Paludisphaera borealis: one gene and its partner. The protein of the gene in region 1 interacts with the protein of each later gene in a pairwise test. Links are inferred from orthologs where the notes say so. Each region holds a gene or a part of one and is shown on either strand. Other genes may lie near its edges.

Region 1 (9,235 bases):
ACGCCCATCATGTCAGGCGTGGCCAGGGCGACGTCGAAATCCATCACGCCCCCCTTGATCTGCTGGGCCAGGTCGTCGGCGCCAACGATGTCGGCACCGGCGTTCCGCGCCTTCTCGGCGTTGTCGCCCTGGGCGAACACCGCCACCCGGACGTTCTTGCCGATGCCGTGCGGCAAGGCCACCGACCCGCGCACGTTCTGATCGCTCTGCCGGGGGTCGATGCCCAGGTGGGTCGAAACCTCGACCGTCTGATTGAATTTCGTCGTGTTGAACCCCTTCAGGAGCTTCACGGCTTCCGGCAACGGCACCGGGACCGCGATCTTCACCTTGGAGCTCAACGCGCGAAAGCGCTTCGAATGATATGGCAAGTCGTCACCCCTTTCGCCCTTGGACGGGCTGCCGCCTTAGTATGGGAAACTCTCGGGCCGTCGGCGGGCGGTCGCGCCTGGTTCCGGCCGGTGGTCTCAACTCGGCTCGCGCCGAGATGTGAACCAACCTCAACGTCTTGATCATCCTGCAACTGCGAGGCTCGCCTCACGGCCTGCCGACCCGACCGAACGGGCGGCGGTCGGCGCGATCAACCCTTGATTTCGACGCCCATGCTCCGGGCCGTGCCGGCGATAACGCGGCACGCGTGGTCGATGTCGCGGGCGTTGAGATCGGCGAACTTGGTCTCGGCGATCTTCTTCACCTGCTCGGCGGTCACCGTGCCGACCTTGGTCTTGTTGGGCACGGCGGAACCCGCGGCGATCCCCGCAGCCTGCTTCAGCAGCACGGCGGCCGGCGGGCTCTTGGTGATGAATTCGAACGTGCGGTCCGAATAGATCGTGATTTCGATGGGGATCGTGGTCCCCTTCATGTCCTTGGTCCGTTCGTTGAATTGCATCACGAACTGACCGATGTTCACGCCGTGCTGACCGAGCGCGGGCCCGACCGGAGGCGCGGGGGTCGCCTGTCCCCCGGGACACTGGAGCTTGACCTTCGCCGTCATCACCTTGGCCATCGCGGATTCTCGCTTCCCTTGAAACCTTTGCTTGGTTCGTTCGACTGCGGGTGCGTGTCGATTCGTCGTTTCGATTCGAGCGGCGGCTGCGTGCTTTCAACTTCGGAGCGGGCGTCGCGCCGGCCGACTGACCCATTCCGGTCCGGCGGCTCGCACCTCGCGACGAAGCCGACGCGGGCTCGCGGCCCGCGTCGATCGACCGAAGACGACCCGCTCGAATCAGATCCGCTCGAGCTGCCAGTATTCGAGGTCGACCGGGGTGGGCCGGTTGAAGATGATCAGCATCACCTTCACCAGGCCGCGGCCCTCGATGACCTCTTCGACGGTCCCTTCGAAGTTCTCGAAGGGGCCGTCCTTGATCTTGACCCGATCGCCCCGTTCGACGTCGATGCGGACCTTCGGGCTCTCGGCGGTCGTCTTCTCTTCTTCTTGATGAAGCATCTGGTTTACTTCGGCGTCGGTCATCTTGGTGGGGGTGCCGTGCGCCCCCACGAAGTCTCCCACGCCCGGGGTCTCGCGGACCAGGAACCAGGTCTTCTCGTTCAACTCCATGTGAACCATGATGTAGCCGGGGTACGTCTTGCGCTCGACGATCCGCTTTTTGTTGTTGCGGATCTCGGTGATCTTCTCGGTGGGGACGACGATCCGGGGGCTGCCGTCGGGGTTCTTGCCGAAGAACCGCTCGAGCGCCTGGATCTTGACCCGGCGCTGGAGCGCCGCGGCGATCGTGTCTTCCCGCGAGCTTTGCACCTTGAGGACGTACCAGACCAGTTCCGGCGGGGGCTCGTCGTCGTCCGGGTCGTCGACCGCGGGCGGTTCGGGGGGCTCGACGCCGGAGTCGACCGCGGGCGGTTCGGGCTCCGGTTTGTGAGCAGCCGCCTTCGACGCGCGGGCGGCCGACTTGCCGCTGCCGCCGTCGGGCGTCTCCTCTTCCACGTGCACGACCTGGTCGACCGGCGCAAGACCGCCATCCGTCGAAACGGAGTCGGACGCGTCGGAACCCGGGGGCGAATCGTCAAACTCTTGCGTCAGGTCACTCATGGAACGTTGTACGGCGATTCTCTCTACGGGAACGAATCTCGCGCCGCGCGTCGCTTCAGCGAAGAAGACTCCGGCTCGAGAGCGGGGTGCAGCCTGCCTTGGGAAAGTCGAACCTGAAGCAGGAGGCGGGGAATCGGACTAGTCTACCGAGCCGACCCTGGCGTACGGAAGCCCAAAACGAAAATCTCCAGGGCTTCCATCCGGCGACAGGTCGGCTCCGGGCGTCGGAGCGGTGAGTGGGAGGTGCGCCGGGCGACCTCCCAAGGGTCGGGGCCGCGTCGTGTTTACGACGTCGAACCGAACCCTCCTCCGCCGCTGAACTGGAGCACGCCGATGTTTCGCAGGATGAACAGCCAGAACCAGTCGACGACGAACAGGTAGACCGCCATGACGAGGACCGCGACCAGGACGACGACCGTCGATCGGTAGAGGTCTTCCTTGGACGTCCACGAGACCTTGTTCATCTCGGCTTCGGTGGCGATGAGGAACTCGGCGAACGGCGGGTAGTGGACGATCCGGAAGACGGTCCAGCCCAGCACCAGAGCCACGGTCGCGGGGATGCCCAGCCGCCAGAGCGGCGTATAGTCGAGGGAGGCTTCATAGAGCCGCCAGACGCCGGCCGCGACGATCACGCCGAGGGCCACCCCTGTGTACAAGCGGGCGTGCCAGCCCTGCATCGGCTTGTAGAGAGCGGTGTTCAAAAGATTCAGGAAGAACTGGGAAATAGCGCTGACGGCCCCCCCGCTCGGCTTCCCTTTGAGGGGCTTCGTCGGCTTTTGCCCCGAGACTTCGTCTTTCACTTTGCCCATGGCGACCGTTCCATTCGGAATGGGGAAACCGCGATCTCGAAAGAATCGTGAATCAAAGTCCCGGAGGCGAGGGTTCGAGTGGTCGAACCTCGGCTCGCGGTTGCCTCGATGATTCTCCTGCCTGGGCCCGCAGGCCCCGTCCGGCGTCGCTGGAACCGACCCGACGCAACGCCCGCGGGTTGCGCGGGCGTCGAAGCACGAGCGGAGGGAATCGAACCCCCAACCGCCGGTTTTGGAAACCGGTGCTCTGCCAATTGAGCTACGCTCGTGTGATTCGTCGGCTGATCGCCGGCGAGCCCTCTCCGTGGGGAAAAAGCCCAACCAGTCGATCCGCCGTCGCATTTGATAGGACGGTCGCGCCGTCCATTCTCGCGACCAGAGTCGGCCGTCGCGGTTTTGGCCGGTCGGGACCTGAAATCGCCGGCCGGCGGCCGATCGGCGATTCCGGGTCGGGTCACTTCTTCCGCGACTCTTTGTGAGACGTATGCAGGCGCTCTCGTCGGCAGTACTTCTTCAGCTCCAGCCGATTCGCGCCGCGGGTCTCTTTCTGGACGCGGTAGTTGCGTTCGCCGCAGGCGGTGCACTCGAGCCAGACGTATTCACGCATTGCAATAATACCTCGGTTCCGTCGCTCCCGCCGCCGATTCGGAGACCACGTTCGGTCCGATCGGGCTGGGCCGGGAGGCGGCCGGACGTTCCAGAACACTTGCGGTGCGACCTCCCGGCTTCCGGCCATCAGGCGGAGGCGGGGACCGCGCCTTGGGGGCGACGATCTTCGGATATCGCGGAATCAAAGACGCCGACGGCCCGTGGCCGGCCGCCGGCTCGACGCTACTGAAGGACTTTAGGTTGCGAACGTCGTGGACGACCGACGCGGCGGTCGTCCCGGATCGAAACCCGAGACGAAACGAGCCGCGGACCATCGGGCGAAGTCGCCGACGGTTCGCGGCTGGGGAGCGCGGTCACTCGAGGATCTTGGTCACGACGCCGGCGCCGACCGTCTTGCCGCCTTCACGGATGGCGAAGCGGAGGGCGTCTTCCATGGCGATCGGGCTGCCGAGTTCGACGGTCATCTTGATGTTGTCGCCCGGCATGCACATCTCGGCCTCGCTGCCGTCTTCCGACAGCAGGTTGAGGATCGAGCCGGTGACGTCGGTGGTGCGGATGTAGAACTGGGGACGGTAGCCCTTGAAGAACGGGGTGTGGCGTCCGCCTTCTTCCTTGCTCAAGACGTAAACTTCCGCCTCGAACTTGGTGTGGGGTGTGATCGAGCCCGGCTTGCAGAGCACCTGGCCCCGTTCCAGGTCGTCCTTTTCCACGCCGCGGAGCAGAACGCCGACGTTGTCGCCGGCGACGCCCTCGTCGAGGGTCTTCTGGAACATCTCGACGCCGGTCACGGTGGTCGGCTTCTTGACGCCGAAGCCGATGATCTCGATCGAGTCACCGACCTTGACGCGGCCGCGCTCGACGCGACCGGTGCCCACGGTGCCGCGTCCCTTGATCGAGAACACGTCTTCGATCGGCATCAGGAACGGCTTGTCGATCTCGCGGACCGGGTCGGGGATGTACTCGTCCATCGCCTTGACGAGGTCGAGGATCGGCTTGGCCGCGGTCGGGTCGCTGGGGTTCTCGAGTGCCGGGCGGCTGCTGCCGCGGACGATCGGGATCTCGTCGCCGGGGAACTTGTAGTGAGAGAGCATCTCGCGAAGCTCAAGCTCGACCAGCTCCAGCAGTTCCTCGTCGTCGACCAGGTCGATCTTGTTGAGGAAGACGACCAGCGCCGGGACGCCGACCTGACGGGCCAGGAGGATGTGCTCGCGGGTCTGGGGCATCGGGCCGTCGGCCGCGGAGACCACCAGAATCGCGCCGTCCATCTGAGCCGCGCCGGTGATCATATTCTTGATATAATCGGCGTGACCCGGGCAGTCGATGTGGGCGTAGTGGCGCTTTTCGCTCTCGTACTCGACGTGCGAGACCGCGATGGTCACCGTTTTGGTGGCGTCGCGGACCGTTCCGCCCTTGGCGATGTCGGAGTACGACTTGCTCTTGGCCTGGCCACGCGCCGACAGGACCGCCAGCAGGGCCGCGGTCAGCGTGGTCTTGCCGTGGTCAATGTGCCCGATCGTGCCCACGTTGACGTGCGGCTTGGTTCTGCTGAATGTTTCCTTGGCCATGTGTTCAGCGCCTTTTCGGCATTCCTGTAGTCAAGTTCTCGGCGGGAGATCTGTAATCGAGCCCCACCCGCCAGCCAGGTCCGCTTCGGACGGCTCTGCCAGCGGCCGGGGCCAGCCGCTGCGCACGTCTTCCTTCACGCCCGAACTTTGGGCAACCGACCCAAGAGCTGCCGCTGGGATTTGAACCCAGGACCTCGTCCTTACCAAGGACGCGCTCTACCAACTGAGCCACGGCAGCGTAGTTTTGCGGTTGTTTCTTCTTTCGAGGTCGGTCGTTGCTTTGCGTTGCGGGCGGCTGGGTGACGCCGGGCCAGAGCGGGTGATGGGAATCGAACCCACACGGCCTGCTTGGAAGGCAGGGACTCTACCATTGAGCTACACCCGCGTGCACGTCCCGTTCCCGGCTGGAGCCGCCTCTGTTCCGACCGTCGCCGGCCGGACTTCCTTCGCTCGCTCGATCCTCGCCGTCCTTGTCGTCGCCCTCCCTCTCCTCACCGACCCGCCAGGGCCGGTGCATGTTCACGATTTCTCAAACGAGACGAATGTGGGTGGAGCAGGATTCGAACCTGCGAAGGCTGAGCCACCAGATTTACAGTCTGGCCCCTTTGGCCGCTTGGGTATCCACCCGGTTGGGTCGTCGCCGTCGGCTCGTCGCGGTCGTTTCCGATCCTCGGCGAGTTCCGGCGTTTGGCGTCTTGACGTCCTTAATCATGTGGTAGAGCTGGCGGTGAGAGTCGAACTCACAACCTACGGTTTACAAAACCGTTGCTCTGCCAGTTGAGCTACGCCAGCAGCCTTGGGCCGTGAAACTTCCTACTATATCGTTCGGCCGGGCGACTTCAAGTCGTTTTTCATTCGCTCATACTTTTTTTGTACGACTCGGCCTGCCCCGGTCGGCGCGTTCGATTATGGTAGCGAGTACCTCCCGCCTTCGGCAAGGGGGAAGCCGGAAAAACGACGGCGGCCCACCATTTCTCCGGTTGTTATTCGTTGGTTTGGTCTTGCCTCGGCCCTCACGCCTGACTTTAGGCCTGGTTGGGCGGATGTGTGGTGGCGGTGAAGATGGCCACGTGCTCGGGAGGGGGAAGGAACTCCTGCTCGGGGGCCGTGCGGTACGCCTTCCCAGCGTCGTAGAGTTTCAGGCGATGCTGACGGAGGTCGTCGCCGGGGTCGTCCTTGGGGGCGATCTCGATAGCTCTTCGCTGCCATTTCACGGCGGCCGGGAAGTCGGCCGACTCGGCATAGGACGCGGCCAGGATCTCGAGGTCATCGGGGTCGTTCCATCCCGTGATCGCGCATAACCTGCTGGCGGCTTCGACCGCGCGGCGGCCGTCACGGACCTTGGGTTCGGGGGCCGCGGCCCAGATCCAGGCTTCGGCGTTGAGCGAGTACCTTTCCTGTGGCTCGATCTTCACGGCCGCGGCGAGGTCCGCCAGGGCCTCCTCGTAACGACCCCGAGAGCTCTGCACGCGTCCGCGGAGGCCGTACGCGAAGGCGTCGCTCGGGTCGATGCGAATCACCTGCTTGAGGTCGGCAAGGGCGGCGTCGTGCTCACCCTTTTGTTTCCAGATCACAGCGCGGGACAAATAAGCGAACTTGTCGTCAGGGGCGATTCGTATGGCCTGGGCGAAGTCGTCGAGCGCCTTGTCGTCATTCTCCGTCTCCCGCCAGACGTGGCCTCGTTCACAGTAGAAGGTTGCGTCGCGCGGATCGATTTGGATCGCCGCGTTGTAGTCGTCGAGCGCCTTGTCGTAATGTTTCTTCTCGCTCCAAACGTCGCCACGGTCGCTGTACAGAGTCGCATCGCGGGGGGCGAGTTTGATCGCCGCGTCGTAGTCTTCGAGCGCCTTGTCGTAGTCTCCGGCCCGCTTCCTTGTCAAGCCGCGGCTGCTGAAGAGTGTTGCGTCGCGCGGCTCGATTCGGATCGCCTGCGTATAGTCCTCAACGGCTCTGTCATAGTCTTTCTGGAGCAGTCGCAACAGACCGCGAACCCGATAGGCGAATGCATCCTGCGGATTGATTCGGATGGCCTGATCGTAATCTTCGAACGCTTTCTCAACATCTCCTTTGTCTTGATGCGCACCGCCCCGGCAGATGTGATGAAAGCCATCGTTTGGGTTGAGGATGAGGGCCCCGCTGTAGTCGGCGATCGCCTTGTCGTATTCTTTCTTGAGATTCCAGACGTGCCCGCGACCGCTGTAGGCATAGGAGTCGTCGGGGTTGAAGTGGATCGCCTGGTCGAAATCGGCGATCGCCTTGTCGTATTCTTTCTTGAGATTCCAGGCCTCGCCCCGGCGGCGGTACGCGAAGCCATAGAGCGGATCCAGTCGCAGCGCGTGATTGTAGTCTTCCATCGCCGCGTCGACGTTCTTGGCGTCCTTCGACAGCTTGACGTCGCCCCGAATTGTGTAAGCGATCGCCGAGGTGGGATCGATGCGGATCGCCTGATCGCAGTCTTCGAGGGCTTGATCGTATTCCTTTTTGTCGTACCGAATGCTGGCGCGCCAGATCCGGTTCCAGGCATCATTCGGGGCGGCCAGGATCTTGGCTGTGAAGTGTGCTTCGGCGCGGTCGGCGGCGATGACGCGGGAAATCGGCGCCCAGCCCTCGGACCTCCGGCTTTCGGAGACGAGCCAGACCTGGAAGGCGCGCGCATGGACGACCTTGAAGAACCGGAACGTCGTGTCGCTGGCGGCGGCTCGGCCGTCCTGGAGGATGGTTCCCGGCTCGATGACCACCCGCTGGCCCAGCCAGTCGCCGTCGGCCTTCGGCGGGGCGGTCGCGCCGGGAGGGCCGGCGCCGAGGGCCGAAGCGAGTGTCAGCCAGGCGAGCAGCGAGGCGGATTGAAACCTCGTCGATGGCTTGGTGCGACGGCGACGCCGCTCGTTCCCCGCGCGGATTCTCCAACGGTAGACCATCGGGATTCTCCATCGATCCGGGTTTTGCCGACGACATGCCTGGCGGCCCTCACCCCGCGCGCCAGTGCTCCACGCATGATCGTATCAGCCTGAGCGGGCGATCGCCAAAGTCGGATCGAAAGATTCTTGAAATACCGATGGCCTCTGCGAGGCGGCGACGTCCGGCTCAAGGCTTGAACAGGGCTGCTGCGCGATCGACCCACGGGGCTTTGGTCGCGGTGTTTTCGCGATCAGCCCGGCGGATGATCTCGCTCGAGGCTGCCTCGCGCCTCGCTCGATCGTGTTCGCTCAGGATGGCTCTGTTCACGAAGGCGGTGAGCGAGGCTCGGCGTTCGCCCGGGCTCATCACGTCGCGGGCGCCGCGGGGGCCGGGGTCCACGTGGAACGGCTGTTTGGCGGCGTAGAGGGCCAGTCGCTCGCGGCGTAGTTCTTGGGTTGGTGGATCCTCGGTCAAGTCGATCGCCGCTTGCTGGCGTTTCACGGCGTTCTCGAAGTCGCGGACTTCGGCGAACGAGGCGGCCAGTGTGGCCAGGTGTTCGGGGGTCTTCCAATCGGTGAGCTGGCAGGCGCGCGTCGCCGATTCCACGGCCCGTCCGCCGTCTCGGACTCGCTCATCCGTCGCCGTGGCCAGGATCCAGGCGAGGCCGTCGAGCGCCTCGTGGTCGAGAGGGTCCTGGCCGGCGGCGTAGTCGAGATTCGCGATCGCCTTCTCGTAATCCCACTTGGCGTACCACGCATCGCCTCGGAGGCGGTAGGTTGCGGCGTGCGACCGTCCGAAGGCCATCGCCTTGTCCACGTCCTCGATCGCCAGGTCGAAGTACCCCTGCTCGAATGCGGCGACCGCGCGGTAGTAGAACGCCGAGGGACTGCCCGGATCGTCTCCGATCACGTGGCCGAAATCGCCTGCGGCCGCCGCGAGGTCATCCATGGCGATCCGGGTGATCCCGCGGCAGAGGCGAGAGCTCTTGAGGTCGGGATTGATCTCGATTGCCCGAGTCAGGTCGGCGATCGCTTTGCCGTGTTCTCCGAGGAGGTTCCAGATCGTCGCTCGGCCGTAATACATGCTGGCGTCGTTCGGGTTGATCTGGATCGCTCGGGTACCGTCCTCGACAGCCTTCCCATACTCATTCATTCCAAACCACGCGGAGGAGCGCCAGGTGAAGAAGTCGGCCCGACTCGGATCAAGCTCGATGGCCTTTCCGAAGTCGTCTGCCGCCTTGCTGAATTTCTGTTTGTCGTACCAGATCACACCGCGGTACTTATAGGCATTCGCGAGATCGGGATCGAGCC
Region 2 (9,346 bases), 2.1 Mb from region 1 along the record:
TGGCGAGGGTAGAACGGACCCGCGGCTGGTCGCGCGCCGACTTCGAGGCGCGCGAGGCCTCGCAGCAGTCCTGCGACGTGAAGCGACGGCGCGCCGACTACGTCTTGCCGAACGTCGCGGGCCCGGACGAACTGGCCGTCGAGGTCGATCGATTCCGCGAATGGCTCACCGCTTCCTCCGATCTTGCAGACGCGCGTCGTCCCTCGCCTTCGCCCGATCCCTCCGGGGGCCGGGCGGGCGCGACTTGAGGGGCGGCCGGTCGATGGTTTCAAGTCTTCTCGTCTCGCTTTCAAGGGCCCTGCTTCGCTCATGCTGATGGACACCACGCCTTGGATTCGGCGGCTCCCGCCGGACGTCGATCCCGCCGCAAGCCCGCTTTCGATCGCGCGGCTCGCCAAAATCACTCGTCAAGTCTGAACAGGAGAATGGATTACCATGGCTAATGAGACCCGCCCCCGCCGGGAGCCTTCCGGGACGTCCCGCATCCGCAAGTCCACCACGTCCACTCCTCCGCCCGTCGCTGAAGAGTCCGCCGGCGCCGCCCCCGCAAGCTCGATCACGCCCGCCCCGATTTCGCCGTCGCCGACGCCTCCGGCCGCCGAGACGTACCGCGATCGCGAACGCCCGGCGCGTGAGCCGTATCGCGAGGAAGGCCCCGCCGATCGCGAGCCGATCCGCTTCATCCGTCAGCGCGACCGCGAGCCGGCCGCCGAGCGTCCGGAGCGCGAGCCGGGCGGGTTGTCGATCCGCGAGCGCCTCGCCCGCGACCGTGGCGGCGACCGCGAGGCCGGCCCCGTGCACCACGAGGGGATTCCGATCGTCCGCGACCGTGACCGCGACCGTGAGCCGGCTCCGACCGTCCGCGAACGGGTCCGCGAGGCTCGCGACGCCGAGACGCCCGGCCCGCGCGAACGGTTCGACCGCGACGCCTCGTTCAACTCGCGCGACCGCGACTACGCCCAGACCGCGCGCCCCGAGCGTCCTGAGCGGCCCGCGCCGGCGCCCCCCGCGCAGCCGTACGGCGGCGAACTGCCCGCCGAGGGCTTTCCGGACGTCGAGGACGACGACATCTTCGGCGACGCCGCTATCCACGACCGGTATGAAGACATCAAGCGCGGCGAGATCCATCTCACCGAGCTTCAGAAGATGACGATGCCCCAGCTCATCCGCACCGCGAAGTCGGAGGGCATCACCGACTACATGGGGCTCAAGAAGCAGGATCTGATCTTCAAGATCCTCAAGGAGCGGGTCAAGCAGAACGGCCTGATGTACGGAGAGGGCACTCTCGAAGTCCTGCCCGACGGGTTCGGCTTCCTCCGCAGCCCCGACTACAACTACCTCCCCTGCCCCGACGACATCTACGTCTCGCCCAGCCAGATCCGCCGCTTCGGTCTCAAGACCGGCGCCATCGTCTCGGGCCAGATCCGCCCTCCCAAGGAGAACGAGCGTTACTTCGCCCTCCTCCGGGTCGAGGCCATCAACTTTGAAGACCCCGACAAGCTCAGCGAGAAGGTCTGCTTCGACGACCTCACGCCGTTGCATCCCCAGGGGCGCATCCGGCTCGAGACGACGAGTGAAGAAGTCAATATGCGGGTCGTCGACCTGGTCACGCCGATCGGCTTCGGCCAGCGCGGCGTGATCGTGGCGCCTCCCCGCACGGGCAAGACGATCCTGCTCCAGAAGATCGCCAACAGCGTTTTGACCAACCATCCCGAAGCCTACGTGATGGTGCTCCTCATCGACGAACGTCCCGAGGAAGTCACCGACATGGAGCGCTCGGTCAAGGGGCCGACCGCCGAGGTCATCAGCTCGACCTTCGACGAACCCGCCTCGCGGCACATCCAGGTGGCCGAGATGGTCATCGAGAAGGCCAAGCGGATGGTCGAGTTCGGCAAGGACGTGGTCATCCTGCTCGACTCGATCACGCGGCTGGCCCGGGCCTACAACACCGAGGCGCCGCACTCGGGCAAGATCCTCACCGGCGGCATCGACGCCACGGCCCTCCAGAAGCCCAAGCGGTTCTTCGGCGCCGCCCGGAAGATCGAGGAGGCCGGCAGCCTGACGATTCTGGCGACCGCCCTGGTCGACACCGGCAGCCGCATGGACGACGTGATCTTCGAGGAGTTCAAGGGGACCGGCAACATGGAGTTGCACCTTGAGCGCCGGCTGGTCGACAAGCGGATCTGGCCGGCCATCGACGTCAACAAGTCGGGCACGCGCCGCGAAGAGCTGCTGATGGACGCCGACGAACTGCGTCGCGTCTGGATCCTCCGCCGCGTCCTCAACGACATGAATCCGGTCGAGGCTATGGAGCTGCTGACCGGCCGCATGAAGAAGACCAAGACCAACGGCGAGTTCCTGACGAGTATGAACCTGTAATCAAGGTTTGCTCCTGGATCGCGGACCGACCGAGGCCGGACTCCCTTCTCCCCGCATATGCGGGGGGAAGGTGCCCCGCAAGGGGCGGATGAGGGGTCTTCGATCGCCTTGGCCCTGGATGAATCCTCATTACTCCCCCTCATCCGGCCTTCGGCCACCTTCTCCCTCAAGGGAGAAGGCATGCTCGCGACGGCCTGTCTTGATGGGTTCCCACGGCGATTTTCTGGATTTTGAAGTACAACAGCCATGCCGACTTTTGAAGGCGATTTCTCAACTCCTCCCGGCCGATTCGCGATCGTCGTCGCCCGATTCAATGCGCTCGTGACCGAGCCCCTGCTGGCGGGCTGCCGCGACGCCCTGGTGCGCCACGGCGTCGGCGACGACCGGCTCGACGTCTATTGGGTCCCCGGCTCGTTCGAGGTCCCGTTGATCGCCCGCAAGCTCGCCGAGGGGGGCAAGCACGCGGCCGTCGTCTGCCTGGGCTGCGTGATCCGCGGCGAGACCGGGCATTACGACCACGTCGCCGGCCAGGCCGCCGGCGGCGTCTTGCAGGCGAGCCTCGCCACCGGCGTTCCGGTCATCTTCGGCGTCCTCACCACCGAGACCGTCGAGCAGGCCCTCAACCGCGCCGGCCTCAAAGCCGGCAACAAGGGGACCGAAGCCGCCCTGGCGGCGATCGAGATGGTGAACCTGCTGGCGCGGATGGATTCTCGTTAGGAGTTTACGCCGATGACGTCGACACTCTTGCCGCAGGCTTTCTGGTTCCGCGTCGCCGCCTCCTGTCCCAAGGTCGAGGGGATTCCCCTTCCCTCGTCGAAGGGATCGCTCCTCGACTTGCCGGAAACCTGCAAGCTTCCGGAGTTAACTGTCCTCGATGGCCGCCCCTCGTGGGCGTCAGTCCGGGTCGGCTGGAACGCCGAGGGGCTGGGGATTTCGATCCTCGCCGACGGCCTCGGCGCGAACGCAAAAACCCCGGATCGTCCCGAGGGCTTCGCCACGGTCAACGTCTGGATCGACACGCGCGACACCCGTAACGTCAGCCGGGCGACCCGCTACGGCCATCGCTTTCTGACTCGACTGAAGCTGAGCAAGGATAAGAAGTCGCTGACCGCCGATGTCGAGCAGCGGCCGATCGCCCGCGCCACGGCTGACGCCCCGCTCGCCCCGTCCGACCTCCTCGTCTCACGCGTCGAGCTTCAGAAATCCGGTTGGTCGCTGGAGTTGTTCTTTCCCGCCCGCGCGCTCCACGGCTTCGACCCCGAGACCAACCGCCGGCTCGGCTTCGCCTACCAGATCTCGGACCACGACCGCGACGACCAGTTCCTCGGAATAGGCCGCGAGTTCCCCCTGGGCGAAAACCCCAGCTTGTGGTCGACCCTCGAACTCCAGCGTTGATCGACGGCCGACCAGGCGTCGACGGTCGTGAATGGAAAATCGCCGTCGATCTGGGGTACACTCCGCAACCGCGTTTTTCGACCGCCTCGATCCGATCCTCGTGAGAGATCGTTCCATGCCGCTCGACCCCCAGGCGCAGGACTTCTTGAGACGCCTGGCCGGGGCGGGATTGCCGTCGGTTTCAGAGCAGACCGTCGAACAGGCCCGCGCCCAGGTGAATCTGTCGACGCGCTTTCTGGGCAAGCCGCCGCGCGTCCACCGGGTCGAGGATCGGACGATCGCCGGGCCGGGCGGAGACCTTGCGATTCGCGTGATCACGCCGGAAGGAGCGGGGTCGGGGCCGATGCCGATCGTCGTCTTCTTCCACGGCGGCGGTTGGGTGCTCGGCAACCTCGACTCTCATGAAAACGTTTGCCGGTCGATTGCGAACGCCTCGAAGTCGATCGTAGCGGTTGTCGACTACAGGCTCGCGCCCGAGCATCCGTTTCCCGCCGCCGCCGACGACGCCTACGCAGCCCTCGTCTGGCTCTCGGCCCACGCGGCGGAGATCGGCGGCGACCCGTCGCGAATCGCCGTCTGCGGCGACAGCGCCGGCGGGAACCTGGCGACCGTCGCGACCCTCATGGCGCGCGATCGAGGCGGCCCGGCCGTCGCATTCCAGGCGCTCGCCTATCCGATCACCGATTTCGATCCCGACGCCGGCTCGTACCGGGAGTTCGCGGAAGGCTGTTTTCTGACCCGCTCCGAGATGCTCTGGTACTGGGATCAGTACGCCCCGAACCTCGAAGACCGACGCCGGCCGTACGTCTCGCCGAACCGAACCGACGACCTGTCGAAGCTGCCCCCCGCGCTCGTAATCACGGCCGGCTACGACGTGCTTCGCGACGAGGGCGAAGCCTACGCGCGAAGGCTGGCGGAAGCGGGGGTTCCCGTCACGCTGTCGCGGTACGACGGAATGATTCACGGATTCCTGCGCCGCTATCCGTTCTTCGATCAGGGTCGGGCTGCGATCGAGGAGATCGCCGCGGCGCTTCGCGAGGCGTTCGGCCTCACTGCGCCGTGCTCAGACGCTGACGGAGGCGGATGAATTTCTCCTGGAGCGAGCCGCCGCCGAGGTCGGGGTGCAGAATCGACGTACCTTCAATCAATTGCAGCGCCTCCTTGCGCCGGCCGAGTCGGTAGTAAGTCAGCGCCAGGTTGTACCGCGCGTCGAACCACGACGGCGAGCCCGCGGCGAGGTTGCGGAGGCGCAGGCGGTTGACGTCGATCGCCAATTCATAAACTTCGAGCCGGGAGTACAGGTCGGCCAGGTCGCGAAGCAGGCGGTCGTCGGCCGCGCGACGTGGCAGGCTCCAGCCCCGCAGCGTCTCCTGGGCGCCGCGGGGGTCGCCCTGAAAGAGCAAGGCCCGCGCCAGGCGGAACGTCAGCTCGGATCGCTGGTCTGCGTCGAGGGCCGATTCCTCGCCCTCCTTCAACAAGGGCTGGACGAGCAGGCGGACGACCAGGCCGAACCGGCGCTGCTGGAGATCGGTCGGAGAGTTCGAGGCGCACAGGTCGAGGAGCCGGATCGCGTCGAGGAAGTCCGGGCGCGACGCCGGATCAGCCCAGGTCGGGTGCTGCTGCGCTTCGCGCTCGGCCTCGACGTATCGTCCGAGCGCGGCCAGGGCGATCGTCCGCCCGAGGCGGGCTCGATAGCGCTGCGACGTCGTCAGGTTCATTCCGTTGCAGCGATCAAGGAAGTCGCGAGCCTGCCGGGGCTTTCCGAGCTTGGGAACCAGTTCGAGACGAGCTTCGCGAAGCAGTAATTCCACCTGGTCGGACTCGGCGCGCGATCGGGCCGCCTCCTGACTGTCGGTCAGGAATTTCGAGGCGACGGCGAACTCCGGGGCGAGCGCGTCGTCGTCGGCCGTAGCGAATTGCGTTTCGATGTGCCGACGCATGGCGTCGGCCAGAGCCAGCCGCGCGTCGATCCAGCGCGCGGCCGTAGGGGGGATCGCCGTCCAGAGCTTCTTGGCTTTCTCACGATCGCCGCGCGCTTGCTCGACGTTGCCGAGCAGCCAGCGGGCTTCGATCGCCGTCGGATCGTCCGGGAACTCGCGGATCTGGCGATCGAGGGCCTCGGCGTACGCTTGCGACGTGACCCCCGGCGCGCCGGCCGCCAGCGCTCGACCGCGCGCCAGGCACTGGAGCAGTCCGGCTTTGGGTCTCGACGCGCCGGCGTGGGGGGCGCCGACCACCTTTGCGAGCAGGGCGTCGGCTTCTTCGTACTTTCCCGCCTGGAACAAGAACCCCGCGCCGCGTAGCCGGTAGCCGGCCGCGGCCTCGTCGCCGCCGTTCTTCTCGGCTCGCGCCGCGGCTCTCTCCTCGAAACCGGCCGCCTTGACGGAGTCGCCCCGGATCTCGGTCCCTTCCGCGAGCGCGTCCCAGGCCTCCGGGTCGACTAGGTCGTCGGGCTCGACGCCCGACTCGGCCCATTCGGCCAGGGCGATCCGCGTCTCGGGCGCCTTCAAGATCCGAAGCGCCCGAACCTGTTGGAGCAGTTCCTTCTCCGCCGCGGCTCGACCGCCGTCGCCCGGCGCCCGCGCTTCGGTCAGGGCGATTCGAGCCAGAGTCAAGGCCTTGGCGGCTGGGGGCAGCTTCGAGGCGTTCACCACGGACTTCGCCTCGGTGAATTTCCTCGCGTCGGTGAGCACGCGGACGGAGACGTCGAGGACCTCGGCTTCAGGAGGGGGCGGATCGATCTTGGACGCTTCGGTGATCAGGGCGGCGGCTTCCGGGAGCTTTCCCGAACGTCGGAGCAACTCGGCCTTGATCAGCCCGTGATAGCCCGCAAGCCGTGGCTCCGTGGGGGGCTTCTCCAGCAGTTTGAGCGCCTCCTCGTCGCGCGCGAGTCGCGTCGGCGCCTTGGCGTCCTCAAGGTCCGCCCGATCGGCGAGGGCCCAGGCGAGGCGGAACCGGATGTTGTCGGGAAGTACGCCGGGCTCGTCGCTCACCACGGCCCGAAGCCTGGCGATCGCGTCGTCCAGGGCCGAGACCTCGTGCGCGCGGATCGCGGGGTCGGCGGGGAAGAGCGCATGCTGGTCGTGCCAGGCTCGCGCCTGCGCCCAGCGATACACCGCCGCCTGAAGCTGGAATTCCTTCACCCGCGGCTGGTCGGGATTCTTCTCGCGGAACCCGTCGAGGAGACCGACCGCCTCGTCCCAATTCGCCTGCTTGGCGTCGATGCGGGTCTCGGCCTGCGCCGCGCGATCGAGCGTCCCGGCCGTCTCGATCGCCAGGATCTCGCGCTGCGCGACGCCGACCGATACGTCGTTGATCTGCTTCTTCATACCGGCGAGATGCTGGCTGATCTCGTCGATCGGCGTCGGAGTCTGGGCGAGGGCGAGGGCGAACGAGAAGACTCCCGGCGCCGCCGCGACGATGACGAGCCGCTGAAACACATGCGACCATAACGACACGGCGAACGGTGTCCTTTCGATGCGACGACAGGCGCCGTCCTCGGTGTCGAGGAGGCGCCTGGTCTTGGGAACGGCCGTCGCCGACGTCGTCTTCGGCCTCAATGCACGGCCGGAGCGAGTTCCGGTTTGAGACCGGACTCTTCGCGGATCTCGCCGATCTGTTCTTCCTTAAACAGCAAAGCGAAGATCAGCATGCAGAACAGAGTCAGCAGGAACGGGCCCATCCAGATCCCCTGCCAGTTCTCTACCGTGACGCCGTCGACCACCTGCGTGAAGTAGCGGCGGACGTAGCCGGTGAGGATGCTGCCGACCACCGTTCCGAGTCCGTATACGAGGAAGATCAACAGGCCCTGGGCCGACGCCTTGATGTCCTTGCTCGCGGCGCGATCGACGAACATCTGAGCGACGACGAAGAAGAAGCCGAACGCGAACCCGTGCAGGGCGAGCGTCGTGATCATCAGCCAGAACGGATAACCGAGCGCCGAGAGCCCGAACCGGACCGCCCAGGCCCCTGCGCCGATGAGCATCGTCGTCTTGTACCCGAGCTTCGTCACCGCGAGCGGGATCAAGAGCATGACGACGCCTTCGGCGATCTGGCCGATCGTCATGTAAGCGCCCGTCTGCGTGGGATCGACGCCGATCGCCTCAAGGAAGTAATTCTCACAGGCGAAGTAGAAGGCCAGCATGATCCCCACCAGGCCGGCCACGACGGTCAGCACGGCGAACGACCGGAACCGCATCAGTTCCAGGCACTCGATCACCGCCGACCGCTTGTCGATCGGGTCGGTGTCCTTGGCCGGGACCGGCGGCGTGTGCGGGAGCGTCAGGCAATAGATCGCGTAGAGCAGCGAGAAGAAGCCCGACACCCGCAGGCAGTCGCGATAGTGCGGCTCGCCGACGAACGGCAGCTCGAAGACCTGCTTCAGCAGGGGGACGGCCGAGGCTCGCCAGGTCGACAAAAAGCTCTCGAACGCGCCGTGCTGCCCCACGAGGTCGAAGATCGACTGGTAGAACGTCAGATTCTGATAGTCCAGATAGGCGCCGAAGAACAGGCCGGCGGCGATCCAGCCGACCGTGCCCCAGAACCGGATCGCCGGGAAGTAATTCTGGTTCGATTCGCCGAGGCTGCGGAACGAGATCGAGTTCGTCAGCCCCATCGTGGGCATGTACAGGCTGCAATAGAAGAACAGGATCCAGAAGATCGGCCAGAACGTCGAGACGTAAGCCGCCGAGATCAGCAGCAGTCCTCCCACGAAGTGTGCGACGGCTAGGACGCGTTCGGTCGAGAAGTAGCGGTCGGCGAGCTGTCCCAGGATGAACGGACCGAGGATCGAGCCGAACCCGTAGACGGTGAAGACCCAGCCGATCTCGCGACCGTCGAGATTCAGACTGTTCGGCCCCAGTTGCTGGGCGAGCATCGGCAGCCAGATGCCCCACACGAAATACTGGAGGAACATCATGATCGACAGGCGCACACGCAGACCAAAGCTCATCGAGTAACTCCTTCGCTCGCGGACGTTCCCACCGGCTGCTGGCTCGCGGCCATCATCTCGAAACGAATCTAGCGTCACAAGCCGCGCGACGCCACGGGTTTTCGGCCGACGGCGAGGTTTCTCGCGGTTTCACGACGACCGACGCTCCGCAGCGTCGAGGTTCAGCGTCGCGAGCACGCCGGCGGCGACCGCCGCGCAGGAGTGTGCGCGAGCCCAGGCGTGCCGGGCGGCGGCCCGGCCGTCATCGGAGCCCTGTCTCAACGTCGCATCCACGGCCCCGACGAACGCCTCGCGGGTCGCGGCGACGTCGAACAGCTCGTCGTAGAGCTGGCATTCGGGAATCGACGTGGCCACGATCGGCCGACTCGAACCCATCCCGTCCATGATCTTGGTCGGCGAGCACGACCGGTTGAACGGATGGTCGATCAGGTAGGGGATCAAGATCAGGTCAAAGGCCTGGTAATAGCGCGGAAGCTCGGCCTGCGGACGCCAGCCGATCGCATGCACGTTGGGACGCGCCAGTAAACGAGAACACTTCTCGTACCAAGAGGTTTGGCTGGCATCGGGCGTTCGTCCCACGATCACGATCGAGGCGTTAGGGAACTCCACGCTCAGCCGGTC

Evidence for each region.
Region 2: the proteins of nusG (region 1) and rho interact in binary tests that used the Escherichia coli proteins (3 or more experiments, as listed by UniProt). The link is inferred for Paludisphaera borealis from one-to-one orthologs.

What each region holds. Positions count from the first base shown.
Region 1 is NZ_CP019082.1:3,479,608-3,488,842, reverse strand. The notes cover bases 134-2,929. They hold nusG (transcription termination/antitermination protein NusG), read right to left. Parts: upstream 2,045-2,929; coding sequence 1,223-2,044; downstream 134-1,222. Other genes in these bases: secE (preprotein translocase subunit SecE), read right to left, coding at 2,329-2,853; rplK (50S ribosomal protein L11), read right to left, coding at 578-1,003; rplA (50S ribosomal protein L1), read right to left, coding at 134-368. Outside these bases: more of rplA, read right to left, coding at 1-133; rpmG (50S ribosomal protein L33), read right to left, coding at 3,308-3,460; tuf (elongation factor Tu), read right to left, coding at 3,816-5,027; BSF38_RS13470 (tetratricopeptide repeat protein), read right to left, coding at 6,053-7,945; BSF38_RS13465 (tetratricopeptide repeat protein), read right to left, coding at 8,112-9,235. UniProt on the Escherichia coli protein: Part of the processive rRNA transcription and antitermination complex (rrnTAC). The complex forms an RNA-chaperone ring around the RNA exit tunnel of RNA polymerase (RNAP).
Region 2 is NZ_CP019082.1:1,393,216-1,402,561, forward strand. What follows is about bases 1-2,907. They hold rho (transcription termination factor Rho), read left to right. Parts: upstream 1-435; coding sequence 436-2,379; downstream 2,380-2,907. Other genes in these bases: coaE (dephospho-CoA kinase), read left to right, coding at 1-248; ribH (6,7-dimethyl-8-ribityllumazine synthase), read left to right, coding at 2,626-2,907. Also shown: more of ribH, read left to right, coding at 2,908-3,096; BSF38_RS05400 (DOMON domain-containing protein), read left to right, coding at 3,109-3,774; BSF38_RS05405 (alpha/beta hydrolase), read left to right, coding at 3,890-4,861; BSF38_RS05410 (tetratricopeptide repeat protein), read right to left, coding at 4,824-7,232; BSF38_RS05415 (MFS transporter), read right to left, coding at 7,331-8,725; BSF38_RS05420 (glycosyltransferase), read right to left, coding at 8,855-9,346. UniProt on the Escherichia coli protein: Facilitates transcription termination by a mechanism that involves Rho binding to the nascent RNA, activation of Rho's RNA-dependent ATPase activity, and release of the mRNA from the DNA template.